Regions from separate parts of the Streptococcus mutans genome, predicted to be linked through region 1. Evidence: predicted binding sites of a transcription regulator. Region 1 holds the regulator's gene; each other region holds the start of a gene.
What was found. The regulator Rex, encoded in region 1, represses fermentation and respiration genes when NADH is low (regulators of the CRP and FNR family bind a similar motif). The targets are predictions, from matches to a motif close to TTGTGAANTANTTCACAA.
Positions count from the first base shown of each region.

Region 2: the regulator Rex is predicted to act here: its motif matches at 3,847-3,864, upstream of FNL60_RS00555 (class II fructose-bisphosphate aldolase).
Region 3: the regulator Rex is predicted to act here: its motif matches at 9,407-9,424, upstream of adhE (bifunctional acetaldehyde-CoA/alcohol dehydrogenase).

Region 1 is NZ_AP019720.1:1,058,546-1,069,315, reverse strand. Features, by position in the region: gene FNL60_RS05555 (hypothetical protein) at 1-484, shown strand, start outside; gene pta (phosphate acetyltransferase) at 585-1,580, opposite strand; gene FNL60_RS05545 (RluA family pseudouridine synthase) at 1,597-2,487, opposite strand; gene FNL60_RS05540 (NAD kinase) at 2,484-3,317, opposite strand; gene FNL60_RS05535 (GTP pyrophosphokinase) at 3,292-3,957, opposite strand; gene FNL60_RS05530 (hypothetical protein) at 4,044-4,223, opposite strand; gene FNL60_RS05520 (CYTH domain-containing protein) at 4,457-5,023, shown strand; gene FNL60_RS05515 (ribose-phosphate diphosphokinase) at 5,126-6,106, shown strand; gene FNL60_RS05510 (cysteine desulfurase family protein) at 6,110-7,228, shown strand; gene FNL60_RS05505 (DUF1831 domain-containing protein) at 7,230-7,577, shown strand; gene FNL60_RS05500 (redox-sensing transcriptional repressor Rex) at 7,873-8,514, shown strand; gene FNL60_RS05495 (gamma-glutamyl-gamma-aminobutyrate hydrolase family protein) at 8,538-9,233, shown strand; gene radC (RadC family protein) at 9,230-9,910, opposite strand; gene FNL60_RS05480 (DUF3307 domain-containing protein) at 10,008-10,745, opposite strand; gene FNL60_RS05475 (SatD family protein) at 10,742-10,770, opposite strand, start outside.
Region 2 is NZ_AP019720.1:94,460-105,229, reverse strand. Features, by position in the region: gene FNL60_RS00580 (glycoside hydrolase family 31 protein) at 1-72, opposite strand, end outside; gene FNL60_RS00575 (PTS sugar transporter subunit IIA) at 72-485, opposite strand; gene FNL60_RS00570 (PTS system mannose/fructose/sorbose family transporter subunit IID) at 485-1,303, opposite strand; gene FNL60_RS00565 (PTS mannose/fructose/sorbose/N-acetylgalactosamine transporter subunit IIC) at 1,296-2,093, opposite strand; gene FNL60_RS00560 (PTS system mannose/fructose/N-acetylgalactosamine-transporter subunit IIB) at 2,106-2,597, opposite strand; gene FNL60_RS00555 (class II fructose-bisphosphate aldolase) at 2,922-3,803, opposite strand; tRNA gene FNL60_RS00550 (tRNA-Leu) at 3,960-4,045, opposite strand; gene FNL60_RS10325 (hypothetical protein) at 4,508-4,645, shown strand; gene FNL60_RS00545 (CTP synthase) at 4,963-6,573, opposite strand; gene rpoE (DNA-directed RNA polymerase subunit delta) at 6,707-7,291, opposite strand; partial or broken gene FNL60_RS10440 (IS982 family transposase) at 7,916-8,653, shown strand; gene tig (trigger factor) at 8,793-10,076, opposite strand; partial or broken gene FNL60_RS00525 (formate/nitrite transporter family protein) at 10,314-10,770, shown strand, end outside.
Region 3 is NZ_AP019720.1:149,605-160,374, reverse strand. Features, by position in the region: gene FNL60_RS00820 (SseB family protein) at 1-1, opposite strand, end outside; gene pnp (polyribonucleotide nucleotidyltransferase) at 1-2,183, opposite strand, end outside; gene rpsO (30S ribosomal protein S15) at 2,930-3,199, opposite strand; gene FNL60_RS10535 (winged helix-turn-helix transcriptional regulator) at 3,579-3,887, opposite strand; gene FNL60_RS00795 (hypothetical protein) at 4,539-4,958, opposite strand; gene FNL60_RS00790 (bacteriocin class II family protein) at 5,153-5,368, opposite strand; gene FNL60_RS00785 (Blp family class II bacteriocin) at 5,398-5,601, opposite strand; partial or broken gene tnpA (IS200/IS605 family transposase) at 5,982-6,450, opposite strand; gene adhE (bifunctional acetaldehyde-CoA/alcohol dehydrogenase) at 6,625-9,294, opposite strand; gene FNL60_RS00770 (MFS transporter) at 9,494-10,678, opposite strand.

The DNA.
Region 1 (10,770 bases):
AATTTCTCTAGAAAAAGAAAATTATACCTTTTTAAAAACTTTACCAATTTCTTTTAAAACATTTTTGAAACAGAAATTCTATTATCTTTTAGCAGTACAAGCTGGTTTCTTAGTCTTTATTTATTTGATAATAGGCCTCTTTTTGTTAAATATTCCAATTATTCTATTAATCAGTTTTATCATTGGAATGGTACTTTCAACTTTTATCTTGGGGGAATTAATGTACTGGCGTGATTATCGTCTTTTAACACTTCATTGGCAAAATGTGGCGCAATTATTTTCAAGAGGTTCAGGCCAGTGGTTCCTTATGGCAGTAATTTTTGGAAATTTACTTATTGGTAGCTTTTTATTAGTATTAGCCATTATTGTTTCTCTTAAAACTTCAGTTTTAGGAGTTGGAATCGTTTTGGTTGTTATGGTGCTACTTCTCTTTGGAGGATTACATTGCTTTATCCAACAAAGATTTTGGAAAAAGCTGATTTAATCAGATTTGAATATCTCATATGTAAAAAAGAGACTTAGATTTTTTATTCTAGTCTCTAGTCTAAGACAAATTCCGTTATTTTGGAGTTTGTCTTTTTAGTTTATTTAGTATTATCAAGGGTTTGCGCAGCTGTGATAATAGCAAGTTTGTAAATATCTTCAGCACTTGATCCGCGTGAGAGATCGTTTACTGGCATATTTAAACCTTGCAAGATTGGTCCGATAGCATCAAACATTCCCAGACGTTGAGCGATTTTGTAACCAATGTTTCCTGATTGGAGATCTGGGAAAATAAAGACATTGGCTTGTCCTGCTACGTCACTTTCCGGCGCTTTGATTTTAGCTGTTGTCGGTACAAAAGCAGCATCAAATTGAAGTTCTCCATCTAAGGCAATTTCAGGACGAAGTTCTTTAGCAATGCGGGTTGCTTCTTGAACTTTTTCAACTTGAGAAGCCTTTGCACTGCCTTTAGTAGAAAAACTCAGCATAGCGATTTTAGGATCAATGTCAAAAATTTTTGCTGTATCTGCTGTATTGATGGCAATTTCAGCTAATTCTTGTTCATCTGGTTCAATATTGATAGCGCAGTCTGCAAAAATCAAACGTTGGTCAGTGGTTTCACGATTCATTAAGAAGACACCTGATGTTCGCGAAATTCCTGGTTTCGTTTTGATAATTTGAAGTGCGGGGCGAACAGTATCTGCTGTTGAATGAATAGCACCAGAAACCATACCATCTGCTAAACCGAGTTTTACTAACATCACACCAAAATAGTTGACGTCTTTCAATAGCTGCTCAGCATCTTCAATGGTTGCTTTACCTTTGCGAATTTCTACAAATTCTTGTTTCATATGTTCAAAATCTGTATAGTCTTCGGGATTAATGATCGTATAGTCCTGATCAGCAAAACCGAGCTTTGTCAACAAATTACGGACTTCAGTCGCATCTCCTAAAATAATTGGTTCAATCAAACCTTCAAATTTAAGACGAGCAGCTGCCCGAACAACACGTTCATCATTTCCTTCAGGAAAAACGATCCTCACATTTTTGCTGACAATTTTTTCTCTCAAGCTGCCAAATAAAGAGCGAATACCCATATGTAAATACCCCTATCTAATGTTTTTGTAAATCTATGATAACGCTATCAAGGTCTTCTGTCAAGGAACTATTGTACTGCTTATGTTCTTTGGAAAAAGGATCCACAAAAGACAAAAAATGGCAGTGAAGGGCTTGTCTTTTTAAACCATACCCCATTTCTCCTCCATATAAATCATCTCCTAAAAGGGGAAAACCAATATGAGCAAAGTGTACGCGAATTTGGTGAGTTCGGCCGGTATGAAGTTGAATATCAACCAAGGCGATATCACCGTAACGAGCTAATACTTTATAACTTGTATGTGCATATTTACCAGAAGGGTGAACACAGCGTGTAATGATACTATCTTCCGGTCTTGCAATAGGAGCGATGATCTCTCCTTGATCAGGCAGTTGCCCTTGTCCAGAAACAAGCGCATAATACCGTTTTTTAATGGTCTTCTTTTGCAGCTGCTTATCCAGCCTAGCATGAGCATAACCATGCTTGGCTAAAAGCATAAGACCGCTAGTATCCTTATCAAGCCTTGTTACAATATGGATTTGCTTATTGGGATAATCTTTTTTGAGATAATAATATTTAACAAAATTGGCTATGGTATTGGTATGTAAGATGCTAGGAATACTAGCATAACCAGCAGGTTTATCCAAAATTAAAAAATGTTCATCTTCATAAACAATATTCAAATCATGCTTAATGGGCTGTAAAGTTTCAAGCGCTTCTTCGTCGGGAATTATTATAGTTACCCGATCGCCTATATCAAGAAGATAAATAGCATTTTCTTCTTGATCATTTACTAATATTTGACCGCCTTTAAATTTGATTTTAGCTAACAAAGTCTTAGAAATATCATGGCTTTTTAAGAAAGTTTTAACTTTTACTTTTCGATCAGCAATGAATTCAAACCTCATGAATCGAAATCTCCGATAAAAGCATCCTTGACGCGTTCCCAAAAACTAGTGTGGCTTGGTGTTGATACAAAGCTAATTTTTTTACGATCAATTTCATATTCAATTTTAGCAACATTTCGATGCGTATAAGTTTTATTATCAATAGATAGAACATAAGACCCTAAGCGTTTAGGAACGATTTCAATTTTGTCTTTTTTAGGAACAATAATGGAGCTTCCTAATGTTCTAAAGACACGATTGTTAAGACTTGAAATTTCTGTTAACTGTAAGGCTTCAATGGTCGGGTGCAAAACAGCCCCCCCTAATGATTTGTTATAAGCGGTGCTTCCAGTTGGAGTGGAAACAGAAATGCCGTCTCCTCGAAAACGCTCAAAATGAACCTTATTGATAACGACATCTGCTACCATGGTTTTTTCAATTCTTCTAATAGTAGCTTCGTTAAGAGCTCTGGATGTTAACTGACGACCATCAGCTAGCGTAGCAGTCACTTTTAAGATAGGATAAGATGCCTTTTCGCCTTTATCAGAATGTAAATTCTCTAATAACTTATCGACTTCAAAATCACGATAATCAGTATAAAAACCTAAATGTCCTGTATGAATACCAACAAATCTAACATGATCCAAGCACTTTTCATACATATGAAAGGCAGACAAGAGCATACCATCACCACCAATCGTAATAACAATATCAGGATTTTTTTTGGTTAGATAAAATCTATCATCATTTCTTAATATTGCAAAAAGTTTTGCTGTTAGGCGTTTACTTTGATATTTTCCATTTGCTATAATAGCAACTTTAATTTTATCGGTAAAGTTCATCTGTGTCATCACTATTTCCTACACCATCGTTTAGCTTTCTAGTCTCAGCATCAAATAATAGTTGTGCTTCCTTAATGTCATCGCGAATCTGCCGCATTTCCTCGTCTAATTGAAAAGCAATTTTGGAGGTTAATTCTAAACGTCTTTTAATATCTTCAGGAAATTCACCATGGTATTTGTAATTGAGAGAGTGTTCAATTGTTGCCCAAAAATTCATAGCTAGCGTTCGAATTTGAATTTCAGCCATAATAATTCTTTGTCCACTAATCGTATCAACAGGATATTCAACAATAACGTGATAAGAGCGATAACCGCTGGGTTTTAAATTATTGATATAATCACGTTCTTGTATCACTTTCATGTCTTTGCGTTGACGTAAAAGCTCTAAAACATCGTTGACATCATCAACAAACTGAACCATAATTCTTAATCCCGCAATATCCTGCATATCTTGAGTGAGGTTTTCCTTTTTAATTCCTCGTAAAACCATTTTTTCTTTGATACTTTCGATTGGTTTAACACGTCCTGTCACAAATTCAATTGGTGAATGGCGTTTTTGCTTACGAAATTGCTTACGAATTCCTCTGAACTTAATTTTTAATTCACCTACTGCCTGAATATAAGGGTCCAGAAATTCTTCCCAATTCATAAGTTTTCAGCCCTCCTTTCTTGTCAAAAATAAGACTTTTGTATAGAATTAAACTAATTAGAATGTATACAGATCTATTTTTCAACTTAAAAAATTTTTAGCTCTGCAAATTCGATTCTAATTTCCTTTATTGCGAGCAAAGCAAGCCCCGAACAAGATTTTAGCTGTGTTAAAAATGGCAGGAACATCAATGCTTCTGCTACTTGGAAGATTTGAGACTTTAGACTCAAAAATCTTAATTGAAGACGGGTTGCGGACAGCTGCAAAAAGATGAGTTCTCCTAGAATCTTAATGATTCTGCCTCCTACTCTCTATTTTGCCTTTATCTGCGGATGCCCAATGCCTTTTGTGTCTTGTGTCCTGAACTTAGGTATGGAATACTCTGGATTCTTGAAATCATTCACTGGATAATTTCACCTACGGGCGACTCAAAAAAGACTTTTTCTTCAATTGAATACTTCATTATATCATAATAAATAAGCTTAACAAAGGAAAAAAGATGAACCATATTGAAATTGAATACAAAACACTTTTGACTAAAGAAGAATTTAATCGTATCAAAGACTATCTGCAGCAGGTTGAACCAATTGTACAAACCAACTATTACTTTGATACAATTAATTTTGAGTTAAAGACCCATAAAATGTCTCTGCGCATCAGAACTTTTACTCATAGTGCAGAGTTAACTTTAAAGGTTCCAAAAAAGATTGGAAATTTAGAATACAATCATCAGTTAAGTCTGACAGAGGCTCAAGAGATTATAAAAAGCAAACAATTACCCAATATTGAGATAAAGCAATTCCTTATCCGAGCAGGAATTAACTTAAGCAAGTTAACAGTCTTGGGAAATCTGACAACAACACGTCGTGAAATTAATACGAAAATCGGACTTATGGCTCTTGACTATAATTGCTACGCAGGACGGCAAGATTATGAACTTGAATTAGAGGTTACTGATGCTCAAAAAGGTAAGGCTGATTTTGAAGCTTTTTTAAAGGCGAACCATATTAAATTTAAATATGCTAGAAGTAAGGTAGCGCGTTTTTCTGCTACTTTAACTGAATAAACCCAAGGACAAAGTTTTTGTTTTCTTATTTTATTAAAGAGATGAAAAAAAGGGAAATTTTTGATAAAATGATTTCAGAATACAAAAGGAGCCTATTAAAACATGTCTAACGCTTATCCTGACAAACACTTAAAACTTTTTTCTTTGACTTCTAATACAGCCATTGCTGAAAAAATTGCAAAAGTTGTTGGTGTACCATTAGGAAAATTATCTTCTCGTCAATTCTCTGACGGTGAAATTATGATTAACATTGAAGAAAGTGTTCGCGGTAACGATATCTATGTCATCCAATCAACCAGTTATCCGGTTAATAATCACCTTTGGGAACTTTTAATTATGGTTGATGCTTGCAAACGCGCAAGTGCTAACAGTGTTAATGTTGTCATTCCTTATTTTGGCTATTCGCGTCAAGATCGCATCGCTGCTGCTCGTGAACCTATTACGGCAAAATTAGTTGCTAATATGCTGGTTAAAGCAGGTGTTGACCGTGTGCTAACCTTAGATTTACATGCTGTACAGGTGCAAGGTTTCTTTGATATTCCTGTTGACAATTTATTTACTACACCGCTATTTGCTGATCACTATACCAATCTTGGTTTGTATGGCGAAGATATTGTAGTGGTCAGCCCTAAAAATTCTGGTATTAAACGTGCTCGCAGTCTAGCACAATACCTTGATGCACCTATTGCTATTATTGACTATGCTCAGGATGATGATTCTTCGCGTGAAGAAGGTTATATTATCGGTGAGGTAGCAGGCAAAAAAGCTATTTTAATTGATGATATTCTTAATACAGGAAAAACGTTTGCAGAGTCCGCCAAAATTGTTGAACGCGGGGGCGCTACTGAAATTTACGCTGTTGCTAGTCATGGATTGTTTGCCAGCGGTGCCACTGAAATTTTGCAAGCAGCTCCTATTAAAGATATCTTGATTACAGATTCTGTTTACACGGAACAAGAATTACCTAGCAATTTACATTATTTGTCTGCTAGCGAGTTAATTGGAGAGGCAATCATTCGCATTCATGAAAGACGACCGGTAAGTCCATTGTTTGCTTATAATCGTAAAGGAGATGAAGCTTAAGTTGTGATTTATTTTGATAATGCTGCAACTACTCCTCTCACCTCAACAGTCATAAACGCTATGACAGACACGATGACTTCTGTTTTTGGCAATCCTTCTAGTATTCATACTTATGGTAGAACGGCTAATAAGGTCTTAAGAGAGCGTCGTCAACAAGTTGCTCAGATTTTTGATGTAAAATCGCGAAATATTATTTTTACTTCTGGTGGAACTGAGAGCAATAATACTGCCATTAAAGGTTATGCTCTAGCAAATCAGTTCAAAGGTAAACACATTATCTCAACTAGCATTGAACATCATTCTGTTTTGCATACTCTTGATTACTTAGAACAACGTTTTGGTTTTGAAGTGACTTACCTTAATCCTATCAAAGGTAAAATTCTTATGCAACAAGTTAAAGACGCTTTGCGATCTGATACGATTTTAGTATCTATAATGTTTGCTAATAATGAAACAGGAGATATATTGCCAATTCAAGAAATCGGCAATGTGATTAAAGAACATCAGGCAGTTTTTCACGTTGATGCTGTTCAAACAGTTGGCAAACTGCCTATTCACCCTAAAGAACTAAACATTGATTTTCTTTCCGCTTCTGCTCATAAATTTCATGGTCCAAAAGGGGTAGGGATTCTGTATGTTGCTGATAATCTTCATTTTGATAATCTGCTTCATGGGGGTGAGCAAGAAGAAAAACGGCGTGCCAGTACAGAAAATCTCATCGGAATTGTTGGTCTTACTCAAGCTTTAAAGGATAGTTATCTTCATCAGGAAAATGTTTTAAACTATATTGACGGACTCAAAAAGTTATTCCTAGATGAATTGGAAGGTTTAGATTACTATCTTAATTCTAATGAAGATGCTCTTCCTCATGTTATTAATATTGGTTTCCCTAATTATAATAATAGTATTTTACTGACACAATTAGATCTAGCAGGATTTGCAATTTCAACTGGTTCCGCTTGTACGGCTGGTACTGTTGATCCCAGTCATGTCTTGATAGCAAAATATGGATTAGATTCTGTACGGCTTCAAGAGTCAATACGTATCAGTTTTTCAGACTTGAATACTCCAGATGAGGTTAAGGCATTAGCAGTAAAAATTAAAGAAATTATAGGAAAATAAAATGGCTTTTGAAAAAACAATACAATTACCTGATTGTAAGTACAGTTATACAATCAGCTCTAAAGTAAAAAAATTTACCCTACAAGATACGACTTTTATGCAAAACAAATTAGGTAATTACGAATTAAATCGCCTATTAGAAAAGGTTCCTAATAGTGGGGAGGGTTTCCCATTAAAAATCACCATTAATAAAGACTTAACAGCCTTTAAACTGACCATTACAGATAAATCTGGACTTAGAGTTGTCAATATTTTCAAATCAGAAGAGAATCACATTATTCAGGATAAATTTTATTTTTTAATGGACAGTTTAGTTGAACGTGATATTTTTGAAAAGAAAGTTAGATAAAAGGCAAAGTAAAGTCTAACAGTGTTTAATATACTGGAGCCGTTAGTTTAATACAGAGATTGGAGAGAAATTTTTAACAATCTTATATCAATGGTTTGAAACAAAAGAAAACTTTTACTCCATCAAAATTAACAGTACCCCTTATAATTATGACCACCCGTCTAACGGGTGGTCAAATTTGTTATAAAAAAAACTAAAGACTATATAAGAAATGTCTATCACAAGACCCTTCAAAAGATGTTGCATTTTTCACAAACTTTTTTTACAATAGTATATAGAAAAAGGAGGAAGTACAGTGACTTTCGATAAAACTATCCCTAAGGCGACAATCAAGCGTTTATCACTTTATTACCGTATTTTTAAACGCTTCCATTCAGAAAATATAGAAAAGGCAAGTTCTAAGCAAATAGCGGAAGCCATTGGTATCGATTCAGCGACAGTTAGACGTGATTTTTCTTATTTTGGCGAGTTAGGCCGTCGTGGTTTTGGTTATGATGTTAAAAAACTAATGAACTTTTTTGCTGATATTCTCAATGATACATCGACTACGAATGTCCTTCTTGTGGGAGTTGGCAATATTGGTCGTGCTCTCCTGAATTATCGTTTTCATGAACGTAATAAAATGAAAATTGCTATGGCATTTGATACAGATGATAACGAACAGGTCGGTCAAACGACAAGTGACGGTATTCCTATTTACGGCATTTCTAGTATAAAAGAAAAATTGATTGGTACAGACGTTCAAACAGCTATTTTAACAGTTCCTAGCAGTAAAGCTCAAGAAGTCGCCAATATACTTATTGATGCTGGGATCAAAGGAATCTTGTGTTTTTCACCTGTTCATCTTTCCTTGCCAAAGGGAGTTGTTGCTCAATATGTCGATTTAACTAGCGAATTACAAACTCTATTGTATTTTATGAATCAAGAACAATTCTAAAAAAAGATAAATAAGGAGATTCTATGAATAAACCTATTATTGGTATTTCGGGTAATGAAAGGCCACATGCTAAATTTCCCGATATCACTTGGTCTTATACACCATCTGGTTATGTCAAGGGGGTTCAGGAAGCTGGCGGTCTACCGCTAGTTATCCCTATCAGTGATCCCAGTTTTGCCGAATATTATGTTTCAATGATTGATAAACTTATCTTAACCGGCGGTCAAAATGTTGACCCTGTTTTTTATGGTGAAGACAAAGATACAAGTGATAACGATTTTTATTTGGCGCGTGATTTATTTGAGTTTGCTCTCGTTGAAGAAACGATTAAGCAAGAAAAACCTATTTTTTCTGTTTGCCGCGGAACTCAATTAATGAATATTGCATTGGGTGGCTCACTTAATCAAGATATTGAACACCATTGGCAAGATGCTCCTACTGACTATCTCAGCCAAAATATGCTAATTAAGCCTGATACCGCTCTAGAAAAAATTTACGGCACCTCTACTTCGATTAATTCCTTCCATCATCAGAGCATTAAACGTCTTGCGGATGATTTGGAAATTATTGCTTATGATCCTACTGATGATACTATTGAAGCGGTGACGTCTCGTAATTCTGATATCACTTTTCTAGGTGTTCAATGGCACCCTGAACTGCTGCTTGAATCACGAAAAGAGGATCGAGAACTTTTCAATTATGTTGTTAGAGAACTTTAAACAAGATCTGTTTCCTCACGAAAACTGTAATATTCTTTTTTCCCGACAATAATATGATCTAAAAAGACGATTCCTAAATCATCACAGGATCGTTTTATTTTTTCTGTAAATCGCAGGTCATTCTCGCTTGGATAAGTTGAACCTGAAGGATGATTATGGACAATAATAAGTGATGTTGCCATACTTTTACAAGCATAATGAAGGATTTCTCGGGGTTCAGCAACAGATCGTCTGACGCTGCCAATAAAAATGACTTGTTTTTTTATCACACGATTTTGAGTGTCAAGATATATAGCAATAAGGTGTTCCTGTCTCTTATCGCCTAATTCACTCATCATTATTTTAGCTAAACGTTCGCTGCTTAAAATACGTTCTTTAAAATTGTATTCAGCTTGATTGATTCTTTTGGATAATTCCAGCATAGCTTTAATTTCTACTGATCGTACTTGACCGATTCCTTCAATTTCCTGCAGTTCTTCTAAGGATAAGCTGCGAAAATCGGCCAAGCTATCTAGACCATTTAAAATTTTTATTGAGAGATTGAGAACATGTTCCTTTTTAGTACCAGTTCGCAATAATATAGCCAATAATTCTTGATTACTCAAACTTTCAGGACCATAAGTCATGAGACGTTCTCTAGGCAATAGTGCTTCTTTTGCAGAATGGATTGAATACATAAGATACCTCCACTATATTATTCGTGTTCAATTCATTCATTTCTTTTCAAAAAATAAAAAGATTTAGATTTTTCAGGCAAGAAGTCTAAATCTTTTTTTAGATTAAACAGATAGCATAAATGATTAAAACACAAATAATACTAAATAGAGAACCGATAAGATAGTATTCTGCAAAAGCTTGATTCTTAGCAATTTTATCATAACGAGCAATAGATTTCGCTGTAAACACTAAACCAATGGAAGCGAATTGTCCAAATAAGAGAAAAATTCCCATAATCAATCGCTCTAATAAGCCAATCGTCGCACCAGCCCCTGTAATGGTTTCATCTTCAATATTATCTTTAACTTGATATTTACTAAAGAAAAGCTTAAAAATAATATTTACTGGTTTAGTGATGAGAATAAGAAACAGCATTAACTTTAAAAAATACTGAAAATCACTAAGCCAGTTTATACTTACTTTTGTATAAAATTGATAAAAGATAATCATCATAATGATATGCAGACTTTGATCAATAAGAAAAACAGCTTTAGTTTTGATAAATGACCTATCCTTATAGAACGAGTTTAACAGTAATTTGCCACTATCAATAAGAACATGACTAAGAAAAATCAAAGATAATACCAAAAAAGAATGAGGAATCACAACACTAAGTAGTATTAAAGGTAAAGCAACAATGATAAGATGTCTGATAAGATAAGTCCAGTTGGAAGATTTTAAATCAGCCATTTTCTGGCTTTGCCACTGAAAATCAGCCAAAAAATGAGCTATCAAAAGGAGCGTTAAGACAGGATTACCTGACAAAAACTGTGATATAACATTTAGTTTAGTCATCTCTTCTCCTTCCTAATGGCATTTA
Region 2 (10,770 bases), 960 kb from region 1:
TTCCTCAATTCTTAGAAGTGAATTTGTAATAATTGAAAAGCGTACTGAACCTTCTCTAATTATTTTTTCCATCACTCATCCCCCTCATCATTTAAATTCATTTCATTTACATACACTAATGATGAACGCGCCTCCTGAACCATATAACTTACCTGTTCTTCTTCCAGATATACTTCCTGATGATTCAAAACCATGGCTAAAATAATAGGTAAGTTCATTCCTGTTATCAGATGTACATGTTCCCTAACTCTATATGGAAAAAATTTTTGATTAACAGATCCCGAGAGTAAATCAGTAAAAATAACGACTTCACATTCTTGGGGAAAATCATTAAAAATTTTCTCGATTTTATCTCCAATCGGTTTCCCATCAGTATAGGCATCTAATGTTACTATATTATTCTGGATACCAGCTAGAAATTCTATGGTACTTTTTAGACCTGATGCCATATGATTATGAGAAGCTATGATGATTCTTCTTTCCATCATTTTACACCTAAAATTCCTGTATATGCTCCTAGCAATGAAACAATAATAATTGCCATAATTATTTTAGTAGGCGTCCACCATTTAGACTCAAGCATTTTGTAAACAACATATGTCAACACCACTGCAAGTAGGGAAGGCATAATAGCATCTAAAATTTTCTCTTGCACTAACAAGGTTACCTTCCCAGCCTTGAAAGTTAAAGGCGTATATACTTTTACGACTGTAGATACCAATGTTCCAACAACCATCAGACCAAAAGCTGACATGGCTTCTGTAAAAAGAGACAACTTATCACTGAAATTAGTGACTAACTTCACACCTGATGTATAACCAATATCAAATAATTTAATACGTATCCAAAATAAAAGGGCTCCAATAATAATCCATGCAATCGTACCTAAAGGATTGCCTTTAACTGCCATATAGCCCGAAATAGAACCCATGATGGTTGGTAATAAAACCCAGATAATGGTGTCCCCAATTCCTGCAAAAGGTCCCATAAGAGAAGTTTTTAATGATTTAACTGCGTCCTTAGTTTGAATTCCATCCTTTTCTTCCATGGCAGTTGTTGCCCCAAGTATAATATTTGCCATTGCAGTCGTTGTATTAAAATAATTAAAATGATTATCCAATGCTTCTTTGTATTCCTCATCATTTGGATATATTTTTCTTAGCAATTTAGCTAAGGACCAAACAACTGAGCTTGCTTGCCCTGTTTCATAGTTATATAATGCTGAACCCATAAACATCCATCTGAGAATAGCATTGTGACGATCACGTTTTGTAATAATATTATTAATTTCTTTTTTATTCATCATAATCTCCTTCATTAATAATGCTTAAAGAGCTCATTTTTTCTTTTGAAGTAACAATTTCTTCAGCTTTACTTTGATAAATCAAAATTGCAGCTGCAGCACCAACAATTGAGACCCCAATGATTGGAACTTTTAAGTAGGTACTAAGTACAAATCCTATTAAAACTGCCCATAAGTATTTCTTTGCAGGCATATAGTGTAATAACAGTGCAATCCCCAATACCGGTAACATTCCACCAGCAATATTTAAACCATCTGTAACCCATTGTGGAATAATATTTAAAATGGATTTGATAACTCCTGGACCTACTGTCACAATAATAGTGACAATAATAACACTTTTTAACATAAACATTATTGGTCCGATCCAACCCCATAATAACATTTGTTTATATTTGCCTTCATGAGCTAATCTTTGCATTTTATGTGCCACAAAATTATTTAAAATTTTTACTAAAACATCAAAATTAATCGCTAATAAACCTACTGGTAAGCCAACTGCTACCGCAGTAGACAAACCCGATCCTGTCCTAATTGCCAAAAACGTACCAACAAGAGCAGCAAGTCCATAATCCGGAACGGAAGCTCCGCCTAGCCCAGCAACACCTAAAGACATTAATTGAAAAGTCCCTCCAATTAAAAGTCCTGTATTGATATCCCCCATTATTAAACCAACAAGCATGCCTGTTGTTACAGCCCAATAATTAAAAATTGTAATTCCAAGATTATCCATTACCACGTAGGCTGACAATAAAATAACTAAAATATTTTGAATAAACTCTATTGACATTTTTGTTCCCTCTCATTTAAATTTTTTATTTTCTATTGCCTTTTCAAAGACAATTACAGAATCATCCGGAATATATTGAATGATGATTGGAATTCCACGTTCCTCAATTTTCTTCAATTCATTTACTTCAGATTGATTCAGATTTACGAACTTACTGACATTTGTCCTAACATCATCAGCAAACACAATTCCTAAGTTTACTCTGGGAATAGAAATACCATTGTCAAGTAATTTAAGCAAAGTAGAAGGTTCTTTGACAATGATAAACACATCTTGCTTATCATAATTACCATTTTTGAAATTTGCAATAGCCTTTTGTGTATCAATAATACTCATGCTTTTCCCAGAGGGCTTCGCCATCCTCATAGAATTTTTTATCTCTGGCTGATTGCTTACAATATCATCAATAATCATAAACCGTTTAGGATTCAGTTTCGAATTCCACTGATTCACTACAATTCCATGGATTAATCTTTGATCTACTCTAGCCTCAACAACTGTCATAATAAATTCCTCCTTAAAATATTGAACGTTCAATTTCTCTCAAAAAACTACTTTAAGTGTAAGCGTTTTAGTGATTATATTATACATGGAACGTTCCATATTGTCAAGAGACCCTTTCTGATTTTCTATAATGATTTTTTGTAGTTTCTAGATTTCAAGCCTTAATTTTTACTATACTTTTTCGTTTATCCATGGTGCATCATTAATTCTAATTTTAATCTTGTGCCTCCCTCAAAAGAGAAAACAAAAAGACTGAAGAAATTATCCAAAATAGGATTTCCTCAGTCTAGGGAAAGAGAATCTTTCAATTTGTTAACCAAGTAATTAAGCTTTACCTTCTGAACCAAAGACATCAATACGTTCTTCAACCGCTTCTGTAATAGCTTCAAAACCTGGTTTCAAGAATTTACGTGGGTCAAAGAGTTTTTTCTTGTCGTATTCTGCTTCATTTGCTTCGTATTCAGCAGCAAATTTACGTGTAGCATTAGCAAATGCGATTTGACATTCAGTATTAACGTTAACTTTGGCAACACCAAGTTTAATTGCTGCGCGGATTTGGTCATCAGGAATACCTGAACCACCGTGAAGTACAATTGGGAAACCTGAAACAGCCTCTGTCAATTTTTTCAAATGATCAAGGTCAAGACCTTCCCAATTTGCTGGGTACGGACCGTGAATATTACCAATACCAGCTGCCAAGAAATCAATACCGGTTTCGACCATTGCTTTAGCGTCATCAATTGGTGCCAATTCACCGCGGCCGATGATACCATCTTCTTCACCACCGATAGTACCAACTTCAGCTTCTACTGAAATACCTTTAGCATGTGCTTTTGCAACAACTTCTTTAGCTTTTTCAAGGTTTTCTTCAACTGGAAGATGAGAACCATCAAACATAATTGAAGTATAGCCAACTTCGATACATTCAAGAGCATCTTCATAATGACCATGGTCAAGGTGGATAGCAACTGGTACAGTGATTCCCATTGATTCTACAAGAGTTTCGATAAGAACTTTACAAAGTTTATAACCACCCATATATTTGGCAGCACCCATAGAAGTTTGAATGAGAACAGGAGCTTTTTTAGCTTCTGCTGCACGCAAGATAGCTTGAGTCCATTCAAGGTTGTTAGTGTTAAATCCACCGACAGCATAACCATTATCACGAGCTGCTTGGACAAATTTTTCTGCTGAAACGATTGCCATTTTTAAAGGCCTCCTAAATATTTTTTGGGTCAAACCCATTACGTTGTTTATTTTATCACTTTTACAGTAAAATTGCCAGCCCTTATCAAAAGTTTCAACCTTTTCTCTAACTGACCTAGACAACAAAAAAAGCTGACTTGAACAGTCAGCTCACTTTGCGGAGAGAGGGACTTGAACCCTCACGACCAAAAGCGGTCACAAGATCCTTAGTCTTGCGCGTCTGCCAATTCCGCCATCCCCGCGTAGCAACTTTTTAAATTATATCAACTAACAAAGATAGTGTCAAGAGTTTTTTCACTTTTTTCATTTGAGTGTCAAATCTTAAAAAGGTCAATTGAAACCACCAAAGTAAAATCAAAACTTTTGATACTGAAAAATATATCTATAAAACGTCAACATTTTTCCCTTGAAATTATAGTAATCTCCTCATTACTCAAAGTGACTTAATACAATCAAATTCGTTATTACTTTAAGCTATTTAATACAATAATAGCTGCTAAAAAATAATTTTGCATGGCAAAAAACTTAAAAAAACAGAAAAATAACACAATAATGTCTAAATAATAAATATTTCATTACAATGATAAAATCCTCTTGAATTTTTCTTGAAAAAAACTAAACTATACGTGTATTCGTTTTGTTGGCAGCCAATTTCTTTAACTATAACGGGTATAGAAACCATATTTATTTAAAGGAGATTCAGTATGAATAGTTTAGCTTTTGAAAAGTTTGAATCTTTGGATGCTGATTGTCTTGTTCAATTCCAAGGTGAAGGTTGGCGTAGTAGTTGTTGGGGGTTGGTTACAATACGCCATTATAAAGAGGTTGTGCTGAATATATGATGTTTATTATTTACTCGTTCATACTATTAAGTTTCGCAGTATTAGTCTTAATTTCTAAGTATAGCCGAAGCGGTACTGTCAAGCTTCTCTGTTTTGGAATTTTTATGCTGGAATGTATTTTTGTAATAGCTAATATGATTTATTCATTTTTGAATTGAACGATTAGCTGTAATAATGATCCAAAAAAAGAAACACCTTCTTAAATCTCATTTACTAGATTTAAGAAGGTGTTTCTTTATAAGCAAAAGTTTAATCTACATGGAATCTCTTTATTCTTTTTACTGAAAGCTATGTCAAGTAACTCATTTTTCTATCAATTAATGTGCCTGACTGTTTTCAACCGCTGCAGTAATAAAAGCTGTATAAAGTTCTTCCGGACGATTCGGACGAGACTGTAATTCTGGATGATATTGAGCTGCAACAAAAAATTTTTTATCTGACAATTCCACCACTTCTACCAAGCGATTATCTGGTGATACTCCTGAAAATACGAAACCAGCCTCCTCAAATTGCTGACGAAAGGCATTATTAAATTCATAACGATGACGGTGACGGCGCTGTACGACCTCTTGATTGCTATAAGCTGATGCTGTTTTGCTGCCTGATTTCAATTTACATGGATAAAGGCCAAGGCGAAGCGTTCCTCCCATATCCTCAATATCAATCTGATCGCGCATAATATCAATAACTGGATATTTGGTATCTGGATCCAATTCCGCAGAATTAGCTCCTTCAAGGTTAAGGACATGACGAGCATATTCAACACAAGTCAATTGCATGCCAAGACAGATTCCTAGCATAGGCACATCGTTTTCACGCGCATAACGAATAGCTTCTATTTTCCCTTCTGTCCCACGATGGCCAAATCCACCCGGAACAATAATACCATCAGCATCTCCCAGCAAATCAGCAACCGTTTCAGGAGTGACTTCATTAGCATTAATCCAATTGAGATCAATGGCTGTATCATTGACATAGCCCGAATGCTTAAGAGCTTCAACGACTGATAAATAAGCATCTGGCAATTCTACATATTTCCCAACTAGAGCAATCTTAGTCTTTTTCTTGAGATTCATAACCTTATCAACCATTGCTGACCATTCGGTCATATCGGCAACAGGCACATCCAGTTTTAAGTGATCGCAAACAATCTGATCCATATTTTGTGCTTGAAGATTTAACGGAATTTGATAAAGATGATCCACATCAAGTGATTCAATAACAGCTTCTGGAGCAACATCACAGAATTGAGCTAATTTATTTTTAATACCTTGTCCGGCTGGCTGTTCTGTCCGAATAACAAGCATATTAGGTTGAATTCCCAAACCACGCAGCTCTTTAACAGAGTGTTGGGTTGGTTTTGTTTTCATTTCTCCTGCAGCTTTGAGATAAGGAAGCAAAGTCGTATGAATATACATGACATTATCAGCACCCACATCAGCTTTCATTTGACGAAGGGCTTCAAGGAAGGGCAAGCTTTCAATATCACCAACCGTACCACCAACTTCAGTGATAATAACATCTGAGTCTGTTGTTGTAGCTGCACGTTTAATTTTTTCTTTTAGAGCATCTGTAATATGGGGAATAACTTGAACAGTTGCTCCAAGATATTCACCTTTACGTTCTTTACGCAGAACCTCGCTATATATCTTTCCTGTTGTAACATTTGAATATTTATTCAGATTAATATCAATGAAACGTTCGTAATGTCCAAGGTCAAGATCAGTTTCAGCACCATCATCAGTCACATAAACTTCACCATGCTGATAAGGACTCATTGTTCCAGGATCAATATTAATATACGGATCAAATTTTTGAATGGTTACTTTAAGCCCACGATTTTTCAAAAGACGTCCAAGACTTGCAGCAACAATTCCCTTACCAATTGACGAAACGACACCACCTGTTACAAAAATATATTTTGTCATTAAATGCTCCTTTGTTTTATATTGTGAGGAAAATGAAAAAATGCCCCCTACAAGTAGAGAGCTTATTCTGACCTCAAAAGAGGTGCCCAATAAATAATATAAACTATCTTATGAATTTTGTCAATGAAGAAATTTATTCTCCTTCTTCATCTTCCTCATCATCAGAATAATCGTCATCTTCTTCATCTAAATCAACATTTTCGTCTAAATCTTCATCTGGAATGATTTCATTGATTTCAGAATCATAGGATTCAACCTCGGACTTTTCATCATCTGGATCTTCCTCATCATATTCTGTATTCTCTTCAGCGGTATTAAAACTTTCATCTTCAGGATCGTCATCACTGTAATCAATAGCATCCTCATCACCATCCATAAAGGCATTAACACGTTTCCTCTTATGTTTTGGTGCACCGTCTTCATCTTCTTCAAGTGTCACAATCTCTTCATCAATTTCATCAATACCATACCAAGATCGCAGACCCCATTTGTTTTCACCAAGTGGGATAAAGCTGCCATCTGTGTTTAAGTCTGAATAGAAAAACGGTAAAGCTTCACGAATGTCTGCATCTGACTTTTCTAAATAAACTTGAATAGCATTAACGAGATCACTAAAATACATTTCTTTATCTCGGCCACGTTCTTCTAAAATGGCACGGGCAACTTCAATCATTGACAATTCATTTTTTTCTTGTCCAGCAAATACTTCTAATTCCAAAGTGGTTCTCCTTATCATAATCGGTCAAGGCTAAATCCCCACAATAATCCGATTATCTATAATTATCGTTCCTTACTATTTTACGCTAAAATGTATTATTCGTCAAAGGTTAATTCTTCTTTCAAAACTGATAAAAGGGAAGTATCTTTATTTAAAATCCTAAGATAGTAAATCTCATCAAATCAACTATCACAAATTACGCATAATGCCCACCAGTCTTTCTTTGTAACAATAATGCAAAAAGCCGTTCGAAATAAAAAACTAAGTACGAATATTTTACAAATAAAATATTTCAGATTGAAGACAAACCTATTTTCCAACGTAAAAAAATTTTGAGCTCTGCAAATTTCAATTTAAATTTTTCTTATTTGCGAGCGAAGCGAGCTTTAAACGAGATTTTCCGCCGTGATAAAAGTGCCTGAAACTTTAAAGTTTCAGGCACTCGGAAGATTTGAGACCTTAGGCTCAAATCTTAGGTATGGAATTCCGAAGGAAGTCGCTACCGTCCGTATCACCTAAGGAAAGTCTCAAAAGAAGACTTTTTCTACATTCTCTTTTTTTGAAATACAGGTTTTTTAAACACAAAACAAGATATGAACGCTGCTTTTTATCATATTATTATCCATGGTGCTAGTTATGAAACAATTAAAGGCAATGTTTTCTTGCTATTATCGACGCTATGCCTCTACAGAACTGGCGCAGCGTCGAAATATCAATCATTGTAAAATTAGCAACAGCTCCATTCTTGTCCTTTTAGCGCTTCAAGTTGAACTTGACAGCAAATTCCAATACTGATTTTATTGACTATGTCAAGTGTTGCTTGTGAAAACCGGCTTAGAGCGAACCCGATTCTACCGAAGAGCTCGGTATCTTATTCCTTTATTAAGGTGAATTTATCAAGGCATGACGGGGCCATTTGATTAGGACGATATCGTCATCATGGATAGCTTTCCGCTAGCCGTTTGTTCGCCAGCTCGCAATTATAAGGTTCGTATTTGGCTGTTGCCTATAATCCTTCAAAAGAGATGTGGTTTTACGGCTTTAAAGCCCATACGCTGGTGACCTGTCAGGATTTATTTGAACTATGTCGTGACACCAGCATCTGAGTGGCCGAAGAACTGCTTGAGAACACAATCTTTCCCGTTTTTTAGCTGACTGAGGTTCCCTTAGTGAGGCCTTAAAACAATCTCTAACACAGAAAGGCTACTGTTTTTGGACTCAAATATGGCAAAAGCTAAACAGCATAATCAGGGGAGGATCAAAGCCGAAAGACTAACCATTGAAACACAATTCTCAGTTCTATGTTCTGAGTTTGATATGGAAAGACCATTAGTGAGAAGTTTAGAAGGTTTGGGGCTTTGATTAGAACAGGTTATCTTTGCTTATAGCCTAGGATTTTTACTAGCACCACGGGTATATTATCCTTAATACATTAGATCATAAAAAATCACATTTTTTGCACTCAAAAAGCCAGATGTTTCTCCCATCTAGCTTTTATTTTTTATTTAACTTTAGCAGAATCAGTAATAACGTTAACCGCTTTTTTCATTGCAATGTCATGTTTGAGCATATCTGGTGAAAGAAGAGAGCGCACTTGCTCAGCTTCCATCTTGTATTCTGTTGCAAGATCAGAAATTTCTTTTTCAATTTCTTCATCTGTCGCTTCAAAGCCTTCTGCTTTAGCAACTGCTTCAATAACAAGGTTTGTTTTTACGCGTTTGTCAGCATCCGCTTCGTATTGCTTGCGAAGATCCTCTTCAGTTGTACCTGTCAATTGGAAGTACATCTCTGATGAAATCCCTTGGCGCTGCATATTACCCATGAATTCTTGCATCGCACGTTGGACCTCATCATGAATCATTTCTTCCGGCAATTCAACGATTTCAGCATTAGCGACCGCTAAGTCAATAGCTGCTGCTTCAACAGCATCATTGTATGCAGTCTCTTTAGTAGCTTCCAGTTCCTTACGATACTTAGCTTTTAGTTCATCCAATGTTTCAACTTCTTCATCAATATCTTTAGCCAATTCATCATCAAGTTCTGGAACTTCCTTGGCCTTAACTTCATGAATAGTCGTTACGAATGTTGCATCTTTGCCTGCAAGATCAGCAGATTGGTAATCTTCTGGGAAAGTAACATTAACCTTAACTGTCTCACCAGCCTTTTTGCCAACCAATTGATCTTCAAAACCTGGTATAAACTGACCAGAACCAAGTTCAAGCGAGAAATTATCGCCTTTACCACCATCAAATTCAACACCATCAACTGAACCAACAAAGTCAATCACGACAGTATCACCTTCAACTGCTGCATCTTCTTTAAGAACCAGTTCAGCTAAATTATTGCGTTCACGTTCAATTTTTTCATCAACTTCTGCATCAGTAACCTCTTTTGATTCTTCTACTGATACTTCAAGATTTTTGTAATCTCCAAGCTTTACTTCTGGTTTTGTTACAACTTCTGCTGTAATTTCCCAATCCTTACCTTTTTCCATTGACTTAACATCAACTTTCGGCTGAGTGACAACATCAAGTTTTAATTCAGCAACGGCTTCTTCATAAGCTGCTGGTAAAATACTGTTTAAAGCCTCTTCATAAAGAGCCTCTTCTCCAAATTTTTGATTAAAAACAGTACGTGGCATATGACCTTTACGGAAACCTGGTGCTGTTAAATCCTTTTTAACTTTATTAAAGGCCTGATCAAGAGCTGGTTTGATTTTATCTTGACTGATCGTAAATGTAACAACACCACGATTGGTAGCTTTGTTTTCAAATGATGTAGACATGAAGTCATTTCTCCTTAAAATTTATTTGCCTTTCCAGTGTATCATATTTATTGCTAATTTGGAAGTTTTTTTCTTTTTGAAAAACTTCCAAACTCTCTGAAAATAGCAATTAAAGTTAGTTTCTTTCATAAAAGAAGAGGGTTTTATGAAATCCTTTTCATTTTAGTTTAAAAAAGGTATAATATAAGCAAATTTATCCTAAAAAATAACAAATTAAAATTTAGAAAGGTACTATTTATGACTGATACAACTATTACAAGCACTTTTTATGAAAAAATTGCTTCCGCCTGTCGCAAAAAAGAGGCACTTTTTGATGAAAACCTTGGCCGTTACGCTCTGCGTTCCATGTTTGCTGGTGCTTATTTGACAATGAGTACTGCAGTCGGTGTAGTTGCAGCCTTGCAGCCGATGTTATTTCACAATTCTCACTTGCCTTTGGACGATTTGCTTTTGCTTTTATTTTTAGTTTCGGCTTGGTTTATGTTTTGCTCTTCAATGGTGAGTTAGCGACATCAAACATGATGTTTCTCTCTTCAGGAGCTTACTACAAACACATCTCTTTCAAGAAAGCCATAACCATTTTATTGACATGTACTTTTTTCAATTTAATCGGTGCTATCATTTTAGCTTGGCTCTTTAACCAATCTTTCTCTTTTGCTCAATTGACACATAAAAGCTTTTTAGTTAATGCCGT
Region 3 (10,770 bases), 910 kb from region 1:
TATTTTTCTTTACCTTTATCGTCTTTAGGAGAACCGTGATGTCTGACAGATTGATGGTCCTCCTTATTTGACTTTTCAGATCTTGGCGGACGTGGTAATAAAGCTTTCATGGAAGCATCAATACGGCCTTTGTCATCTACCTTAACAACTTTGACCGTAACCTTATCTCCAACAGCCAAGACATCTTCTACTTTATTCGTGCGGGTCCAAGCTATTTCAGAGATGTGAACGAGTGCATCTGTCTTATCAAAAAGATGCACAAAAGCACCAAATTTCTCAATACGGACAACTTCAGCTTCATAGATCTCACCAACCTTAGCTTCACGTACCAAACTTGCAATAATTTCCTTAGTCCGATTGATAGCCTCTTGATCGCTAGAGTAGATAGCAATATTACCGTCTTCATCAATATCAATCTTAACGCCAGTTTCTTCAATAATCTTATCAATGGTTTCACCGCCCTTGCCAATGACAATCTTGATTTTATCAACATCAACTTTAATTGTGTCAATTTTAGGTGCTGTCGGTGCTAATTCTAGACGTGGTGCAGGAATGACTTTTTCGATCACATCAAGAATTTCAAAACGTGCTTTTTTAGCTTGGGCAAGAGCTTCTTCTAAAATCTGCGGTGTAATACCCTCAATCTTAATATCCATTTGCAAAGCTGTGATACCTTCACGGGTACCTGCAACTTTAAAGTCCATATCGCCGAAGTGATCTTCTAGTCCTTGGATATCGGTCAAAACGGTATAGTTAGTGCCGTCTGAGATAAGTCCCATAGCAATACCTGCAACTGGTGCTTTGATAGGTACACCCCCAGCCATAAGAGCGAGCGTTCCCGCACAAATTGAAGCCTGTGATGAGGAACCGTTTGATTCTAACACTTCAGCTACCAAACGAATGGCATAAGGAAATGCTTCCAAACTTGGCAGAACTTGAGCCAAAGCACGTTCACCAAGAGCTCCATGACCGATTTCTCGGCGTCCTGGCGCTCCATACCGTCCCGTTTCCCCAACCGAATATTGCGGGAAATTATAATGATGCATGAAGCGTTTTTTATATTCTTCGTCAAGCCCGTCCACAATTTGGGTATCTCCCATTGGAGCCAATGTTAACACTGACAAGGCTTGGGTTTGTCCACGAGTAAAGAGACCTGAACCATGTACTTTTGGCAAGAAATCAATCTCTGCATCAAGCGGACGGATTTCATCAACACGACGACCGTCAGGACGAACCTTGTCTTCTGTGATAAGACGGCGAACCTCTGCGTGTTCCATCTGTTCAAGGATTTCAGCTACGTCGCGCATGATACGGTCATGTTCCTCGTGTTCAGCATAGCGTTCTTCATATTCAGCAGTCACGTGCTCTTTGACAGCTTCTGTCGCAATTTCGCGGGCTTTCTTTTCCTCAATTTGGACAGCCTTTTGAAGGTCTGCATTGTATTTTCCAACAATTTCAGCCTGCAAATCAGCATCCACCTGTAACAATTCAACTTCAGCTTTTTCTTTACCAACAGCTGCTATAATTTCCTCTTGGAAAGCAATTAGTTCACGTACCGCTTTATGTCCTTTGAGAAGGGCTTCAAGCATGATATCTTCTGACAATTCCTTAGCACCAGACTCAACCATATTGATGGCTTCCTTGGTTCCGGCGACAGTCAATTCTAAAAGTGAAGCTTTCTTTTCTTCAGCCGTAGGATTAATAACATATTGACCATCAAGGTAAGCAACTTGTACCCCAGCAATCGGGCCATTAAAAGGAATATCTGAAATCGAAAGTGCTAGTGAACTGCCAAACATAGCCGCCATAGGAGCACTCGCATCAGCATCATAAGACAGAACTGTATTAATGACTTGGACTTCATTGCGAAAACCTTCCGCAAACATGGGACGAATCGGACGATCAATTAAGCGAGCCGTTAAAGTAGCATCGGTTGATGGCCGGCCTTCACGCTTGTTAAAGCCACCGGGGAATTTCCCAGCTGCGTATCTTTTTTCTTCATAATTAATCTGAAGTGGGAAGAAATCGCCTGTGGACATTTTTTTAGACATAACTGCAGCACTCAAGACCGTTGAATCACCATAACGAACCAAAGCAGCACCATTGGCTTGTTTGGCAACCTGACCGATTTCTACAGCCAGCTTTTTGCCAGCAAAAATTGTTTCAAACACTTGTTTTGACATAAGTTTCTCCTGAAAAATTAGTCTACGTGTTTTCCACAAAGTTTAAGAAATAAGCCTTATCACTCTAACGTCAATGTATCAAAAATACAGCACCATATCCCATTGCTTTTCTCGTCAACGATATTGCTAGGCAAAAGTTCAACAATCCCAGCGATAACTGACAACAGTACAGCTCTATCTTACTCCCTTAACTTTGCACAAAACCACGTATCTCGTTTATTTTAACATATTTTTAGGGAAAAGAAAAAGACTAGAAAAAGCTAAATTTACCAGAAAACCTCAATTTCTAAGGAATAGAGGTAGGCATCCAGCGATATTTGAGTCCTCATCATAATCAATGCTTTCTTATTGAGCTTATCAACTATAAAGCCCTTACTAAGATTAGATACCTAACAAGGGCTTTATTATCTATTTTAGCGTTTATAAATGAGTGTCGAATCATTGGTATCTTACTTTATACCTTATAATTAAACTCCAATACTCTTTCGATATTATGACAACTTCAAAAAGCCATTTCAGCCCGCACGATAGAACCAACAGGCTTTGATGATTCTAACACCAAAACTATTACAACAATAACTACAATAGCATTTGTAAAGGTTTCAAAACGTGTTTTATTCCTAAAATTTTCCTTTTCTGTCCTATACTATATGTTGACTTGCTACAGCTAAAAAAGCCATCCTAATGGACAGCTTTTTTATTTAATCAAGCTACGCTTAATATTATAAGCCACTTTCTCACTCCAATTAACGACGAAGTCCAAGTGAGCTGATAAGATCACGATAACGATTAACGTCCGTACGGCGAAGGTAAGCTAAAAGATTACGGCGATGACCGATCTTTTTCATCAATCCACGGTAAGTTGCATGGTCTTTTTTATGCTGTTTAATATGTTCATTAAGATGATTGATCTCCCAAGTAAGGACAGCAACTTGTACCTCTACTGAACCTGTGTCACCGTCATGACGCGCGTATTGTTTAATAATTTCATTTTTTTTCTCTTTTGAGATTGCCATAATAGTTCTCCTTTTTATCCTTAATCTGAGTCCTAGGTTTTGGCGAATCCTAGAACCAAGAAAAAGTTTCTTGTCTCTACGACAGTTTTTATTTTAGCAAAATAGCCAATTAACGTCAACTGATTTTCTTTTTTTGGTATTATATTACCCTATATTTAGCTGATATGATTTATTACATAACATAATAGAATTTTTAAACGGCTACTGGAATAATGTTTAATTTTACTATATCGTACAAATCAGTTAATATTCTATTAAAAATTGTTGCACTTTCGCAGTCATAAATTCTGCGTTACATATGAACATAGACCTTGATATAAATCGAAGTATAGGAAGTATAGCTTAATGTATGTTATTTTTATAAATGAACAATCACTTCTTAAAAATCGTACGAAGTTAAGTCAATTTCTTCGCCTAATATTTGACGCCGCCTGATATTGTCCTCTCTGCAATGGCACACGACATCAATAATCGTATTAGCAGTACGGCCATAGTCTGTTATAGAATAGACGACCTTAGGAGGCATCTGCTGATAATCTCTACGACTAATCAAACCATCCCTCTCTAATTCACTTAACTTCCTGTCTACTTTTTCTTGACAAGTCCAATCCTTTAAATAATAAATAGTACAACTTTTGGGGATCAGTACAGATTGGTTCTCTCCAGGACTTAATTTTTCGTCACCCACTACAGTTGATCAACTACCAAAAAGATGTTCAAAATGGGCATTTTTTCGAGTAATGGTTTAAGCTCCGAACTTAATCAATAGCCTATCAAAAAGTGACAAAGCTTTATTGACAACTTTCATTAAAGTATTAGTATCCAACTTTTCTTTTTCTGGTTTCATTCCTTCTTTCGTTTGCGGTTGATCACTGGTCTTTATTGAGATATCATCTGGTGTCGCACCTGTACCTGCAGAATTGATTGCTCAGCCGTTTCTGTTGCGCTGCCGCTGTTGTGAGGTTGTTGGCTAGATGTGACATTTTAGGAGTTGTTAGTCATAATATCTGTAGGTTGGAACACCTTGTTATATAAGTCTTGAGACGTACCACCACTGCTACTAACAACAAAGCTGCACTGAAAATGATAATAATGAGTTGTAACGATTCATAAATAACTTTTCCTTTCGTTTTCTTGTAATTATAATTGATTCGCTTTTAAAGACAACTTTTCAAGCGGTTGCCGATGTTCTTAATGGCTGATAATTTTACATTAGACAGTTCTTTGTATTGATAAAAATTAACTATCATAGTTAATCCTCCTCCATAATTAGTAGAAGCAATAAGAATTACGATAATAACAGAATATTTAAGACAACTATTAGGCTTCGGCCTTAGCTTTACTTATTCTTGCTTCTTCTTTTTAGCTCTTTATAGAGTTCAACAGCATTCCAAGAAAAGATGAGTAAGATGGCAGCAAAAAGTATCCAATAGACCTCATTACCATCATTAATTTTAGTATTTAATGCTTTGTATGCCAGTGCAAAAAGGCCTACAGCTAAGGCGATTAATACACCAATAATTTGCTGAAGTGTATTGAAAATTAATAAGGGCTCAAGCCTCGCTTCCAATTGCTTTTTTACCAAGTAGGCTAACAAAGCAGTTACTAATAATACCAGAACTGCTGGTAACCAAAAAAGCATGGATTTCCCATAATATAACCAATTATATATTATCAGAGCAGCTACAAAAACTATGGTTGTTAAGATTAAATAGGCCCAACGCAAAATCTTTGTGGAGATACGCTCTAATTTCTTCATCTTATTTTTTCCCTCTCTTGAAATTCGACATTATATAATATAAATCTTTTTAACAGTATATAAGTCAATACTTAATATTCTAATAGTTATAGCCCAGCTTAAATAAAAAATTCTATTGGACGAAAAATGGACAATGCCACTGTACCCATTCAGAAATCTCGCCCTGAATTGACATTGCCCACCATTATATCAATTTAGTGTGGAAAAACTACAGATCCAACCGCACCAACTCCAGCACATCCAGCAAGAATATATGGGTGCCACACACCATTTGACGCACAATAGGTGAATCCTGATGCAGCTCCTCCTACCGCTGAAAGAAACGTATCAGCAGCTTGTTTATCTCCACCAAAAACTTCTGACAATTCATCATTAGTTAAACTTTTATAATTATTTACATTTAATTCCATGGTATTAATTCTCCATTCCATTTAATTCTTTAATGAGATCGAATGAGTCCCCAAGTGCCTACACAATATGGGGTAACAAGAGTCGCACCTGCCAGTCCTCCAATTGCTGCTGAAGCAGTTGCACATATTCCAATTGCCGCGACTGCTTCTCCACCCGATACCTTCCCACCTTCAACAGTTGAAAGTGTTTGGCTGTCCATTACATCAAATTGTTCAAATGCCTGTGTATCCATATGATAAACACCCCTTTTTCATTTTAAATATTGTCTAGTTGTGCAACCAACATCTTTAGTATAACAATTTATTTTCAAAATAGAGCAAAATATCCTAAATGGTAGCTATTTTGTCTTAAACGGTCATTTTTGATGTTCTGAAACTATCATTACCAGCTAATTTTACATTATGTGTCCTAAGGAAAAGATTACTTTTTGCTGTTTAATAGAAGTTTTACACAAGCTTTGGGAAAATAAGATAGGCTAACAATCAAAACCACCAGTGTGAACTGGTGGTTTGTTCTGCGACTGTAAGCCACTTCTACCGGTCAGGGCCAAAGGCCCACCGAAATAGCTCTTCCTCGCACCTCTTTCCCGAGCAGCTGCTAAAGCACCTCGACTTACTTCTTCTTCATTTCATCAGTAAACGGATCTACTCCCTCGAATAAAGTGAGCTGGTCTGCTACTCTGTCTTCTTGTAATTGATTTTGTATCTATTCAGCTATCACTTTCTGGTTACGACCTATCGTATCTACATAATAGCCTCTACACCAAAACTTCGATTGCCATATTTGTATTTTAAGTTCGCATGCTTATCAAAAATCATCAAGCTGCTCTTTCCCTTTAAATATCCCATGAAAGACGAAACACTGAATTTGGAAGCGATACTGACAAGCATATGAATATGATCGGAACAGGCATTCGCTTCATGAATGGTCACGCCTTTGCGTTCACATAAGTCCCAGATAATTCTTCCGATACTGGTTTTGTATCTGCCATAAATGATTTGACGATGATACTTGAGTGCGAAAACAATATGGTAGAACAATTCCACTTTGTATGTGATAAACTTTCATTAGCCTCTCTCATGAGCTATCCCCTTTGTGATGTTTAGTAGTGGCGGGGAAACCACTTCTATCTTATCATTTTAGGAGGTTCTTTTCTTACTACGCTAAAAGTTTCCGGAACTACTAGCATAGCTAGTGGTTTTCGAGAGGCAAAAAAAGCCCGCATAAGCGGGCCTGACTGCTAAACGATATCAACTTAGAACTGATCAATCAAGAGCTGCTTCATCTCTTCAATGTAAGGCTGACGTGGATTAGCTGGTGTACATTGATCATCATAAGCCAAGCTTGCCAATCTATCAACAGCTGCATCAAAAGCCTTCTTAGTAACCCCATTAGCAGATAACTTAGGCTCAACATCTACAGCATGCATTAATTGATCAATACGTGCACAGAGTGCTTCAACCAATTCTGCATCATCTTTCCCTTTAAGTCCAAGAGCGCGAGCAATATCCGCATAATCACGTTGGGCACGGTATTCTTCATAACGCGGGTAAACAGAACGTTTCACATTTCCTGCAACGCCATTGTAGCGAATAACATGCTGCATAGCAATTGAGATAGCAAGACCATGAGGAAGTCCAAATTCACCGCCAGTCTTGTGGGCGAGTGAGTGGTTAATTCCAAGGAAGGCATTTGAGAAGGCCATACCTGCTAAAGTTGCTGCATAATGCATGTTTTCACGTGCTTGTTCTCCACGAAGTGTTGGATTCTTAGGATCAAAGTTATAAGAATCTTCCAAGTTTTCGATAACCAATCTGATAGCTTCCATAGACCATGGACGTGTGAAATCAGATGCCATAACAGATACGTAAGATTCAAGAGCATGTGACAAAGTATCAAGTCCTGAAAGAGCTACGGTACGTTTAGGCACTGTCATGACAAATTCTGGATCAACAATAGCAACTTGCGGTGTCAATTCATAATCAGTCAATGGGTATTTCACGTGTGTGAAATCATCAGTAATAACGGCATAAGGTGTCACTTCTGAACCCGTACCAGATGTTGTTGGGATACAGAAGAGACGAGTCACTGTCTGATGCTTGAAGCGAACAATCCGCTTACGAATATCAATGAATTTTTGCTGCAATTCAAGGAAGAGCTCACTGACTTTTTCATAACTATCAAGGAAATCTGCTTCTTGATCCAACGAATATTCATAGATATAACGCGCAATTTTGGCTGCATCAAGGGCAGAACCGCCACCAACTGCAATAACAGTATCTGGTTTGAAGTCACGCATTTGTCTAGCAATTTCAATAGTCTGACCGAGTGTTGGATCTGGTTTGATAGTACCATAAATTGAAGTTGCGACTTTTTCATCCCGAAGGGATAGCTGAGCAAGGACAGTGTCAACAAAACCAAATTGAAGCATACCTGGATCGGCAACGATGATAGCACGCGTCATTGTTTCAGTTTCATCCTGCAAGTATGAAATAGCATTTTTTTCGTAGTAAGTTTTTTCTGGTAAACGAACCCATTGAGGACGGTTGCGGCGTTTCGCAACAGTTTTCACATTCAAGAGGTCGCCAGTCGATAAGTTGTGTGACAATGAATTTTTCCCCCATGATCCTGTTCCAAGAGTTAAGCTGGCTTGCAATGCGTCTGTATAAACGTCACCGATACCACCGACTGAGTCTGGTTGGTTAACCAAAACACGAGATGAATTGAGGGCATCTCCATATTCAGCGACAAATGGGTCAGCTTGTGAACCAATTTGGATGGCACAGTTATGACCAGCACCTTGATAATCAAGAAGAGCTGCTACAATATCAATACCATCTTTGCGATCTTTGGCTTTATAAACAGAAAGAAGCGGAGAGAGTTTTTCTGATGATAATTTCTCACCAATTTTTTTCTTATCAAGTTCAAATAAGAGAACATCTTTGCCTTCTGGCAATGTCACACCGGCTTGTTCACAGATCCATTTCGCCGACATACCAGCAACCGGTCCGTTAACACCATGGTTGTCATTAAAGACAAAATCTTCAAATTTTTTGTAATCTTTTTTAGGAACAAGGTAAGCGCCTTTTTCCTGCATTTTAGCAAGCCATTCTTTATAAATTGGTGCTTCCACAACTGCCGAATTTTCAGTCGCACAAATCATACCATTGTCAAAACGCTTAGAAAGAAGAAGGTCTTCAACCGCACGTTCAAGATTAGCAGTTGCATCCACATAAACAGCACCATTACCTGCACCAACACCCATCGATGGATTACCAGATTTAAGGGCTGCATTAACCATGCCAGGTCCGCCAGTTGCAAGGATTGAAGCAATGCCTTTGTTGGAAATCAAAGCTCCCGTGTTTGCGATGGATGGTGTTTCAATCCATTGAACAATATTTTCAGGAGCGCCGGCTTTAACCGCCGCGTCATACAAGATTTGGGCGGCATGAGCAGAACATTTTTGAGCTGCTGGGTGGAAAGCAAAGACGATTGCATTGCGTGTTTTCAATGCGACTAAGATTTTAAACATAGTCGTTGATGTTGGGTTAGTTGTTGGTACGATACCTGCCAAGACACCAAGTGGTGCTGCAATTTCGATACTGCCAGCAACTTTATCTTCACCAATGATGCCAACCGTTTTTTCATTTTTTATGCGTTCATATACATATTCTGTCGCAAAGTGGTTTTTAGTATCTTTATCTTCGACAACCCCACGGCCTGTTTCTTCGTGAGCTTCTTTAGCTAACTGCAAGGACGCCTCAGAACCAGCAAGCGCCATAGCTGCAACAATTTTATCTACCTGTTCTTGTGTATAAGTTGCATAAATTTTTTCAGCCTTTAACGCTTTTTCAACTAAGCTATTCGTATACTGCTTAGCTGCTTCTTCAGCAGTGAGTGCTTCTGTTTTTGTTTCTTTTGCCATTCAACAATTCCTCCTAAAAATAATAGTTGGTAAATAGTTTAAGAAGAAAGATACTCTTGTGATTTTCTTCACTTGTTATTGTAACCCTTTTCACAAAAAAATGCAAGTCTTTTTGTGAATTTTTTCCCAAATTTTTATCCCCTTGAAAATCTTGATCGTGTGAGGGCTAATAAATTATTGAAAATTAAAAAACCTCAGATTATTTTCTGAGATTTCTATTTGTTTTAAGCACTCTTATCAGCAATAAAGTACCAAGGATCAAACTCAAAACAGCAAAAATAAGAAAGGCTGCTTTTACATCTGAATTAATACATGCAAACAGCTGCAGGACAAAAGAAGCACAGCCGCCGCCTAAATTACAGCCAATCAAAATCAAGGTTGTCGCCGTTGTCAACTGTTTCCTATGCATATGTTCTGAAAGAAGATGGAAAACCAAGGTAACGCCTAAACTGTATACAAAACCGGTCACCAAAGCTCCAAGGCTTAAAAGCCATAAATGATTAGCCTGCCAAAGTATCAGCATACCCAAACCCAAAACGAATACAACTAGCGGCATTAGGTAATCTTTAAATAAAGCTAGCAAAAAACTAAAAAGTGTGCCGGCCAAAATGCCCATCAACATCATCAGACTTAAAATGAAACTGGCTTGACTGGCTGTTGCCAAATGTAACTTCTCCACAACAAGAGGAATCCGTAGGGTATTAGCAGAATTAACCAAAATAACAAAACCAGCATAGAGAGCCAAACCAAAAATATAAAGGAGCTGACGGAAGGTAAAATGATTCTTAGAAGCAGTTGAATACATCTGCTTTTGGGAACTCTCTCTTTTTTCTTTAGCTGCTGGCACAAATAAGAGGTAGCATAATAAAATAAGAAAGCCAAATCCATAAATTAAAAAAGCAAAAGACCAGGAAACATTCAGCCACTGCCCTGCTAAAAAGGTTAAAATAGCTGATCCTAGAACTTCTGCCGAACCTCTTAATCCTAACATTTGAACTCTGATTTTGCCTGAAAAACGTTCGCTAATCATACTAATCGCTCGCGCATTAATAAGACCTATTCCCAAACCTAAAAGTAAACGCGACAGGAAAACTAAAGGATAAAACTGCAGAAAAACGGGTAAAATACCGCCTATAGAAAGCAAAAGCAAGCCTAAAATAATAGACCAGCGTTCCGACAGCCATAGATTGATCCAAGGATTCAGCAGTAAGACCGCTAATATAGCAAAAGAAGATAAAGAAAGCAGCAATTCAACTTGAGCATTACTGTAACCGCGTGTTTGATAAAAAGAAAGCATCTTAGGAAGTGCCGGTGAAACGGCAAAAGTGGACACCAGCATTAACGATAAGGATAAGAGACTAAATTTCTCCATGAACGCTTTCATAACAACTCCTTAAACACAAAACTTGTTTTTTCTGATAAAGAGAGTATAATCAAATTTAACAAAGAAAAATATGACATATGTCATAAATGACG